3 regions of the Arthrobacter sp. 05L44 genome follow, and region 3 is predicted to be linked to each of the others. Evidence: riboswitches for the same ligand, from Rfam matches in the RefSeq annotation. Region 3 holds a riboswitch; each other region holds the start of a gene.

The links. Region 3 has a riboswitch for S-adenosylmethionine ahead of acs (acetate--CoA ligase). Riboswitches for the same ligand answer to the same signal wherever they lie in the genome.
Region 1: it holds a riboswitch for S-adenosylmethionine, as region 3 does, so the genes downstream of both, AC1DHY_RS13795 (bifunctional o-acetylhomoserine/o-acetylserine sulfhydrylase) here and acs (acetate--CoA ligase) in region 3, are expected to answer to the same signal.
Region 2: it holds a riboswitch for S-adenosylmethionine, as region 3 does, so the genes downstream of both, AC1DHY_RS00815 (aminotransferase class V-fold PLP-dependent enzyme) here and acs (acetate--CoA ligase) in region 3, are expected to answer to the same signal.

What each region holds. Positions count from the first base shown of each region.
Region 1 covers NZ_JBFTNS010000008.1:22,378-25,624, forward strand. Annotated here, with positions in the region: gene AC1DHY_RS13785 (isopenicillin N synthase family dioxygenase) at 1-27, shown strand, start outside; gene AC1DHY_RS13790 (VOC family protein) at 132-770, opposite strand; SAM riboswitch class IV at 922-1,037, shown strand; gene AC1DHY_RS13795 (bifunctional o-acetylhomoserine/o-acetylserine sulfhydrylase) at 1,098-2,414, shown strand; SAM riboswitch class IV at 2,498-2,613, shown strand; gene metX (homoserine O-acetyltransferase MetX) at 2,625-3,247, shown strand, end outside.
Region 2 covers NZ_JBFTNS010000001.1:175,436-178,682, reverse strand. Annotated here, with positions in the region: gene AC1DHY_RS00815 (aminotransferase class V-fold PLP-dependent enzyme) at 3-1,433, opposite strand; SAM riboswitch class IV at 1,467-1,580, opposite strand; gene hisN (histidinol-phosphatase) at 1,670-2,482, opposite strand; gene rsgA (ribosome small subunit-dependent GTPase A) at 2,552-3,247, opposite strand, start outside.
Region 3 covers NZ_JBFTNS010000003.1:258,596-261,842, reverse strand. Annotated here, with positions in the region: gene AC1DHY_RS10000 (MFS transporter) at 1-414, opposite strand, end outside; SAM riboswitch class I at 501-590, opposite strand; gene AC1DHY_RS09995 (CoA-binding protein) at 689-1,114, opposite strand; SAM riboswitch class I at 1,257-1,346, shown strand; gene acs (acetate--CoA ligase) at 1,354-3,247, shown strand, end outside.

The DNA of each region.
Region 1 (3,247 bases), on a different contig from region 3:
CACCACCCGGACCTGCTGAAGGCCTGAGACGGGACCAGCAGACGGGACCAGCGGCTTAAAGGAATTCGGCCGCCGGCGGTGGGTGGCATCATTGGCACCCGCTGCTGGCGGCCGAAGTGTAGGGGAAACCGTCAGATAGTGACGGCGCCGGAATCCGTTTCGAACGTGACGGAGAGGATCCCAGGCGTCCCGTGCGGGGCCAGCCAGTTCACGTCCACGTCCTCCAGCGGCTTGCCCACCGGTTCACCCAGCCACTCGGTGACCCGCTCGGCCGAACCCGCGATGGTGAGCGCAGACATCTTGACGCTGCTCTCGTAGGCGTTGGACGGGTGCAGCGCGGGATCGCCTTCCCACTTGAGCATGTAGGGCACCTGCGGGTCGGCGATCAGGCCGAGGATGCCGATCTGCTTCCAGACCAGTTCCCGTCCGTCAGGGAACTTGCGGTTGCCGTTGACGGCCGCGCGGCCCAGGCGTTCCTCGAACGGGCCGAGGTCGTCGACCTCGACGCACCAGCCCATCCAGCCCCCGCCGGCCGCCGAGCGTGCCCGGACGGCCTGGCCGAAGGGTGCCTTGTCCGACGCCGGGTGGTCCAGGACCTCCACGACCTCAAGGTACTTGTGCCCGGCGAGCGGAATGATCATGTTGCGGGTCCCGAACCGGGGGTGGACTCCGCCCTTGACGGCCTCGACCCCAAGGGCCGAAGCGATACGTTCGGTGGTGGCAGCCAGGCCATCCTGTTCACAGGCGTAAGAGACGTGATCCATGCGCATGCCATCATCTTGGCACTTTGTGATGGAGCTCTCAGCTTAGGGTGTCCTAACCCAGGTGGGATGTCCTTTTCCGAGCCCTGCGCACGCCGTCGTTCTTCATTTTCGTCACAAACCTATCCTGCCGCCGGGACCGCTTCCTAGACTGAATCCAGGTCATGAGCGCCAGCATCAAGCCCCGGCTTGCTGGCCGGCAACCCTCCAAACGCGGCGGGGTGCCCCGGGTGAAGACCTGGCCCACCGGCGCCCGCCGGCGGGCAAGCGCGGCTGCCAGCGCCGTCCCGGCCCCGAGGCCGGAGTCGGGCTGCGCCCGTAACAAGGAGCACTCCGATGTCCAACGCCTGGTCCTTTGAAACCCGCCAGATCCACGCCGGCCAGGAGCCGGACGCTGCCACCGGCGCCCGGTCACTGCCTATCTACCAGACGACGTCGTTCGTCTTCCCCAGCGCCGAAAGCGCCGCCAACCGCTTCGCGCTCGCCGAACTCGCGCCCATCTACACCCGGATCGGGAACCCCACCCAGGACGCCGTCGAACAGCGGGTGGCCAGCCTGGAAGGCGGCCTTGGGGCGCTCCTGCTCAGTTCCGGCCAGGCCGCCGAGACCTTCGCGATCCTCAACATCGCCGAGGCAGGCGACCACGTGGTGGCCAGTCCCAGCCTGTACGGCGGAACTTACAACCTGCTGGCCCACTCGCTGAAGAAGTTCGGCATCGAAGTAACCTTCGTCGAGGACCCCGACAATCTGGACCAGTGGCGGGACGCCGTGCGGCCGAATACCAAACTGTTCTTCGGCGAGGTGGTCTCCAACCCCCGCCAGGACGTGCTGGACATCGAGGGTATCGCGGACGTGGCCCACCAGGCCGGCGTCCCGCTGATCGTGGACAACACGCTTTCCACGCCGTACCTGATCCGTCCGATCGAATGGGGTGCCGACATTGTGGTCCACTCGGCCACCAAGTACCTCGGCGGTCACGGTGCGGCGATCGCTGGCGTGATCGTCGACTCCGGCAACTTCGACTTCGGCAAGGACCCGGACCGCTATCCGGGCTTCAACACCCCGGATCCCACTTACAACGGCCTCGTCTACGCCCGGGACCTGGGGGCGGACGGGGCACTGGGCGCGAACCTGTCCTATATCCTCAAGGCCCGCGTCCAGCTGCTGCGCGATCTCGGCTCCGCCGTCTCGCCGTTCAACGCCTTCCTGATCGCCCAGGGCATCGAAACCCTGAGCCTGCGCGTGGAGCGGCATGTCGCCAACGCCACCCGCGTGGCCGAATGGCTGGAGGCCAGGGACGACGTCGAATCCGTCGCCTACGCCGGGCTGCCGTCCAGCCCCTGGTTCGAGCGCGGCCGCAAGTACGGGCCGAAGGGAACCGGCGCCGTCGTCGCCTTCAACCTCGCCGGGGGAGCGGAGGCCGGCAAGCGGTTCGTCGATGCCCTGGAACTGCACTCCCACGTGGCGAACATCGGTGACGTGCGTTCCCTGGTCATCCACCCGGCGTCGACCACCCACAGCCAGCTCTCGCCGGAGCAGCAGGCGGTGGCCGGCGTCAATCCCGGGCTGGTCCGGCTCTCGGTGGGCCTCGAGCACATCGACGACATCCTCGCCGACCTCGACGCCGGTTTCCGGGCCGCGAAGGACGCCTGAGGGGCGGCGGCGCCGGGGTCTGGCTGTCACACAGCCGTCACAATCTTCGCGCTGGCGCCGCCGGCTTTCGTAGAATCAAGGCAGGTCATGAGTGCCAGTGACAGCCCCGGCTTGCTGGCCGGCAACCCTCCTTCTGCGGCGGGGTGCCCCGGGTGAAGACCTGGCCTGCCGGTCAGCTGACGGCGGGCAAGCGCGAAGTTAGGTCCTCACATGACGATTGCCGTCACCCGCACGAGTGTACCCGAAAACCAATCCTCCGCCAGCGCTGTACCGGCCGGCGCTGACCCGGATGGCACTGTCCCGGATGGCACTGTGCAGCTCGTGCAGGTGGGGTCGCTGGTCCTTGAATCCGGGGCCACCCTTCCCGACGTCACCCTCGCCTACGAATCGTGGGGGACGCTCAATGCGGACGCATCCAATGCGGTGCTGATCCAGCACGCCCTCACCGGCGACACCCATGTCACCCGCGGCGCCGGGGCCGAACCGGGGTGGTGGGAGCAGCTGGCCGGCCCCGGGGCGCCGGTGGACACGGACAAGTACTTCGTCGTCTCCATCAACATCCTCGGCGGCTGCTACGGCTCCACCGGGCCCTCCACCGCCGCGCCGGACGGGCGGCCCTGGGGCTCGCGGTTTCCGCTGGTCACCCTCCGGGACAGCACAGCGGCCGAGGCCCGGCTCGCCGACGCTCTCGGGATCGACAGCTGGTACGCCGTGCTGGGCGGTTCGCTCGGCGGTGCCAGGGCACTCGAATGGGCGGTCAGCTACCCGGAACGGGTGCGTCGGTGCGCCGTGATTTCCGTCGGTGCCAGCAGCACCGCCGAGCAGATCGCTTT
Region 2 (3,247 bases), on a different contig from region 3:
TGTCAGTCCAGCGTGCAGGGCGCCGCGCCGGCCGTGCCCGGGGTGTTGGGTGCCCAGTGCGGATAGCTGCGGGTGTCGTTGGCCGGAACCCAGCGGCCCGCGTCCACCACGTAGTCCCAGCCGAGCCCGTTGCGCCGGAGCTCCTGCAGCCCGGCCAGGAGCCGCTGGGCGTCGTCGAGGCGGGACCCGAGGCCAAAACTGGCACGGAGTGACCCGGCCGGCAGGCCCAGCCGTTTCAGCAGCGGGTGGGCGCAGAACCGGCCGTCGCGCAGGCCGATGCCATGCTCCGCTGAGAGGTAGGCGGCGACCAGGCCGGCGTCGTACCCGGCCACGGAGAAGTTGACCACGCCGATCGTCCCGGGCCCGTTACCGGCGGCGGTGTCCTCGAAAATGTGGTGGACGCTCACGCCGTCGATCCGTTGCAGTCCCTCCACCAGGAAGGACCGGATGGCGTCTTCGTGGGCGTGCCACTGCGCGTCGTCGAGCGCCTCGATGACCTGGCTGGCCCGGGCCAGGGCAGCGGCCCCCAGCACGTTCGGGGAGCCGCCCTCGTGGCGCGCCGGTCCCGTGGTCCAGCTGACGGAGTCGAGCCTCGCGTCCCGCACGGCGCCGCCTCCGGCCAGGTGCGGGGTTCCGGCGTCGAGCCAGTCCGGGCGGCCCACCAGCACCCCGGCGCCGAACGGGGCGTAGAGCTTGTGGCCGGAGAACGCGAGGTAGTCGACGTCGTCCGCGCTGATGTTGATCCTGCGGTGCGGGGCCAGTTGGGCGGCGTCGACGGCGATCCGGGCGCCGAACTCGTGCGCCAGGGCGGCGAGCTCGCCGATGGGCAGGATCTCGCCGGTGACGTTGGACGCGCCGGTGACGGCGAGCAGGCTCACCCCGCCGCGGGCGAGTTCCTGGCGGAGCCGCGCCACGGTGCCGGCCAGGGTGGGGGCCGCGACCACACTGCGGTGCGGGACGTTCTGCCAGGGCAGCAGGTTGGCGTGGTGTTCGATGTCGAGGTAGAGCACCTCGCCCGTAGGGCGTCCGTCAACCGCCGGGAGGCAACCGGCCAGGAGATTCAGGGAGTCGGTGGTGTTCCGGGTGAAGATCACCGAGTCGTCCGCACGGCCGCCCACAAAGCCTCGGACAATGTTCCGGGCGTTTTCGTAGACCGAGGTGCTGAGCTGCGAGGCGTAGCCTGCGCCGCGGTGGACGCTGGCGTAGTACGGCAGGATCTCGTTGAGGTAGGCGGAGACCACGGACAGGGCCGGCGCCGATGCGCCGTAGTCCAGGTTGGCGTAGCGGACGTGGCCGCCCTGAATCAGCGGCGCTTGGATTTCGGCGCCGGACACGGCGGACAGCGGCCTGCGGGCGGCGTTGAACCGTGTGTCGGCCGGCTCCTGGGCGCCGGCGGAAGAGGTGGGGTGGGTGGAAATGGTGGCAGTCGTCATGGGACCTCGCTTGAAAGGACCCCGCTCACAGGGGATCCGCGCTTGCCGGGTCCGCTCCGGACCGGCCAGGTCGTCACCCGGGGCACCCCGCCGCGAATGGAGGGTTGCCGGCCAGCAAACCGGGGTTTAGCGCTGGCACTCGTGACCTGGTTCGAGCCTAGGACATGGCGTGCCGCCCGGGAAAGGGAGGTCCGGAATGTGAAGCGTTGTGTTACGGCTGCCTGCCGCGGAGCGGGCTAGAGGAGGTCGTCGAGGCCGGGGTTAAGGCGCTTGAGGACTTCCGAATGCAGGATGGAGTTCGTTGCGAGCGCGTTCCCGCCGAACGGGCCATCCTCGCCTTCGAGGGAGGTGAATCGCCCGCCGGCCTCGGTCACGATCGGGACCAGCGCCGCCATGTCGTAAAGGTTGAGCTCGGGTTCGCAGGCGATGTCCACGGCACCCTCGGCCACCAGGCAGTAAGACCAGAAGTCGCCGTATGCGCGGGTGCGCCAGACTTCCTCGGTGAGGCCGAGGAATTCGTCGAGATTGCCGCGCTGCTTCCAGCCGCCCAGGCTCGAGTAGGACAGCGAGGCGTCTTCGAGGCGCGAGACGTTGGAGACTTTAAGCCGGGTGGCGGCGGCCAGGGACCGGCCCATGTAGGCGCCGGCGCCCTTGGCAGCCCACCAGCGCTTGCCCAGGGCCGGGGCGCTGACGACGCCGACCACCGGCTCGCCCTCGTCCACGAGGGCGATCAGGGTGGCCCAGACGGGGACGCCGCGGACGAAGTTCTTGGTTCCGTCGATGGGGTCGATGATCCAGCGGCGGGAGCCGTGGCCGGAGCTGCCGAACTCCTCGCCCAGGACCGCGTCGCGCGGCCGGGAGCGGGACAGCTGGCCGCGGATGGCTTCCTCGGCGGACTTGTCGGCGTCAGTGACGGGGGTGAGGTCCGGCTTCGTTTCGATCCGAAGGTCGAGCGCCTTGAAGCGGCTCATGGTCTGGGAATCTACGGAATCTGCCAGTACATGGGCGAGGCGCAGGTCATCGTTGTAGCTCGAAGCGGGTTGGCTCATGCCTCCAAGCTACCGTCAAAAAGCTCCCGGGACCGGGAGGCCACGTCGCTGCCGGCCGGGCGGACCCTGTTAGGAGACGCTGCCCAGCTCCTTGGTTTCCTGTGCTTCCATGCGCGGATCCGTGCCGAGGAGCCGGCGCAGGGAGGCAAGGCGCGCAGGGCCGGACGGTCCGGCGTGGCCGCCCTGCACCCAGGCGTCCACGCCGCAGTTAACGGCGGTGGCGTCGTGCTTGCAGCCCCGTTCGCAGTCCGCGGTGCCCGGCTCCAGGTCGGGGAACGAACGCAGGATCCGGTCCGGGTCCACGTGGGCCAGGCCGAAGGAACGGATGCCGGGGGTGTCGATGATCCAGCTGCCGGCGGGCGCGTCGTTGACCTTCAGCGCCAGGGCGGAGGAGGAGGTGTGGCGGCCGCGTCCGGTCACGGCGTTGACGCCGCCGGTGGCACGTTCGGCCCCTGTGAGCGCGTTGACCATGGTGGATTTGCCGACGCCGGAATGGCCCAGCATGACGGTGACCTTGCCGTCGAGGTACCCGCGCAGCTGCGAGACCGCGTTCTTGTCCAGCCGGGCGGACAGGCCGTCGTCCGAGCGGGCGTCGATGCCCGAGGCGGCCGAGTCGGCCGTCTTGGAAATGATGACGGGGAAGTCGAGGTGCTGATAGTTGGCGAGCAGCTCGGCGGGGTCCTTGACGTCCGCTTTGGTGACCAGGAGCAGCGGTTCGATGCCGGCGTCGTAGGCCGCCACGAGGGCACGGTCGATGAACCCGGT
Region 3 (3,247 bases):
GGCCGCGCCGGCCCATTCGGCCCCGTAGCCGATGCCCTGGACCACGCGCAGCAGGAGCAGGAGCGCCGGCGCCACCCAGCCGAGCTGGGCGTAGGTGGGCAGGAGCCCGATGGCCGTGGTCGCGAGCCCGGTCAGGAGCAGGGACGCCACGAGCACGCTCTTCCGGCCGATCCTGTCGCCGTAGTGCCCGCCCAGCACGCCGCCGATCGGCCGCGCGACGAAGCCGACGGCGTAGGTGGCGAAGGCTGCGATGGTGCCCACGAGCGGGGCGGCCGGGGCGAAGAACAGCGGGCCGAAGACGGTCGCTGCGGCCAGGCCGTACAGGACGAAGTCGTACCCCTCGATGGTGGTGCCGATGAAGCTGGCAACGGCCACCTTCCCGGTCATTTTCTGCGGGCGGGTTTCAGTACTCATATGCGGTCTCCTGGCGTATGCCGGGAAAGCGCTGCTTCCGGGATTCAAGCCGCGTGGGCCGCAAATCCGAGCGGAAGACGGCGCCTTCTCCATCGGTCCTGGCGGTAGCACCGTCCTCAATGAGGGGGTTGCTGCGGCGTCACAGAGCCAGATCTCTCAGCCGCTCGGGATGGTTACGAGTCCATCTCACACGGCAGGCGGCGAATACGGAAAAAGTCGGTCACATTTTGTAACCGACTCCCGTTGCGCCGTGCGGCAGGTGCTGGGTGCGCCGCTAGAGGCCTATCCGCCACCCCAGCCGGGCGGGGCACTCGTTGACCACGACGTCCAGTCCGGCGGCCGTGGCGCGTGAAACCGCGGCGTCATCGAAGACGCCCAGCTGCAGCCAGACGGCCTTGGCGCCGATGGCGATGGCCTCATCAATGACGGCGCCCACCTTCCCGGAGTTGACGAAGCAGTCCACGACGTCGATCGGGTGTTTCGCGGCGGGGATCTCCGCCAGGGACCGGTACCCAGTTTCCCCGTGGACGTCGTCGCCCGGGAGGTTGACGGGGATGATGTCCATGCCCATACGGTCGCGGACGTACAAGGAGACCTCAAAGGCCGACCGCCATTCATTGGTGGTCAGGCCCACCACCGCCCACGTGCCCTTGGTTCGCATAAGGCGCTCAATGACTGCCGGATCGTTAACGTGGACCATGCATTAACCCTACTCCTGCGCCCGGCGCGCACGATTGTCGAATAAATGACTGATTTTGATACCACATCAGGAGCGCCAGTGAATATTACAGCAACGTGTGGCTGGATTTTGCAGAATCGTGCATCTCGGTTCTAGTAGGTAGTGACCATCCCGAGCGGCTGAGGGACCTGGACCTATGAAGCCGCAGCAACCCCCGCCACGGCGAGGGTGCTACTGCCAGGACCGATGGAGTGCTGCACATGACCCCTGAAACCACGTCCACCCTGCCCGCTCCCGTCCGGGTCCCGGGCGCGGGCGCGGCGGCCACGCCCGAGCCGGATTCTGTGGCGTTCTGGGAAACCCAGGCGCTCCGTCTCGACTGGGCTCAGCCGGCCGCCGGCGAAACCAAACCCTGGCACACCGCCTACCGCCGGGTCCCGGCCGATCCCGCGGCCGGCCACGGCCCGGAGATCAGCTGGTTCGACGGCGGCAAGCTCAACGTCGCCTACAACTGCGTCGACCGCCATGTAGCGGCGGGACGCGGGGACAAGGTGGCCCTGTTCTTTGAGGGCGAGCCCGGCGACCGCCGCACTGTCACGTACGCCGAGTTGCAGCGCGAGGTGGCCAAGGCTGCCAATGCCCTGCTGGACCTCGGCATCGCCAAGGGCGACCGGGTGGTCATCTACCTGCCCGTGATCCCCGAGACCGTGATCATCACCCTGGCAGTGGCCCGCATCGGTGCCATCCATTCCCTGGTCTTCGGCGGGTTCTCCGCGGAGGCCCTGAGGTTCCGGGTGGAGGACACCGGCGCCAAGCTGCTGGTCACCACCGACGGCCAGTTCCGGCGGGGAGCTGCCGTCCCGGTTAAGGCCAACGCGGACGCCGCCGTCGCCGGCACGAACGCGATCGAACACGTCCTGGTGGTCAACCGGACCACCCCGGCCGGTGAGCTGGACACGGTCCCGATGACCGCGGGCCGCGACGTCTGGTGGCACGACGCCGTCGGCGCCGCGTCGGATGCCCACACCGCCGAGGCCTTCGACGCCGAGACGCCGCTGTTCATCATGTACACCTCGGGGACCACCGGGAAGCCGAAGGGCCTGGTCCACACCTCCGGGGGCTACCTCACCCAGGCGTCCTGGAGTTTCGAGCACCTCTTCAGCAACCCGGACCCTGCCCTCCGCGACCGGGATGTCCACTGGTGCACGGCGGACCTGGCCTGGGTTACGGCGCATACCTACGAGCTCTACGGCCCGCTCTCCAACGGCGCCACGCAGGTGATCTTCGAGGGCACCCCCAACACCCCGCACCCGGGCCGGCACTTTGAAATCATCGAACGCTACGGGGTGACGCAGTACTACACCGCGCCCACCCTGGTCCGGTCCCTGATGGGCTGGTTCCCCGAGGGTGTCCCGGACACGTACGACCTCTCCTCGATCCGCCTCCTCGGCACGGTGGGCGAGGCGATAAACCCCGAGGCTTGGCGCTGGTTCCGGGCCAACATCGGCGCCGGAACCGCCCCCGTGGTGGACACCTGGTGGCAGTCCGAGACCGGCGCCACCATCCTCTCGCCCGCCCCGACCGACTCCTCGTTCAAACCCGGCTGCGCGGCCCGCCCGCTGCCCGGCGTGAGCACCCGGATCGTCGACGACGCCGGCGCCACGGTTCCGCCGGGCGTGCAGGGCTTTATTGTGGTGGACTCCCCCGGCCCGGCGATCGCCCGGACCGTGTGGGGCAATCCGGCCCGCTACTACGACTCGTACTGGCGCCAGTACGCGCAGCAGGGCTGGTTCCTCGCCGGAGACGGTGCCAAGTACGACGACGACGGCGACATCTGGATCCTCGGGCGGGTGGACGACACCCTGAACGTTTCCGGCCATCTGCTCTCCACCATCGAAATCGAATCGGCCCTCGTGTCCCACCCGGACGTGGTGGAAGCCGGCGTCTGCCCGGTCGCCGACGCCAAAACCGGGCACGCCATCGTCGCATACGTGGTCCTCCGCGAGTCGGCAGCGATCCCCTCCCGCCGCTTAGCGTTCACGGAGGGAATCACCGCCGATTTGAAGGCGCATGTGGCGAAGGCGATCGGGCCGATCGCAAAGCCGCGAGACGTCGTCGTTGTGCCCGATGTCCCCAAGACCCGCAGCGGCAAGA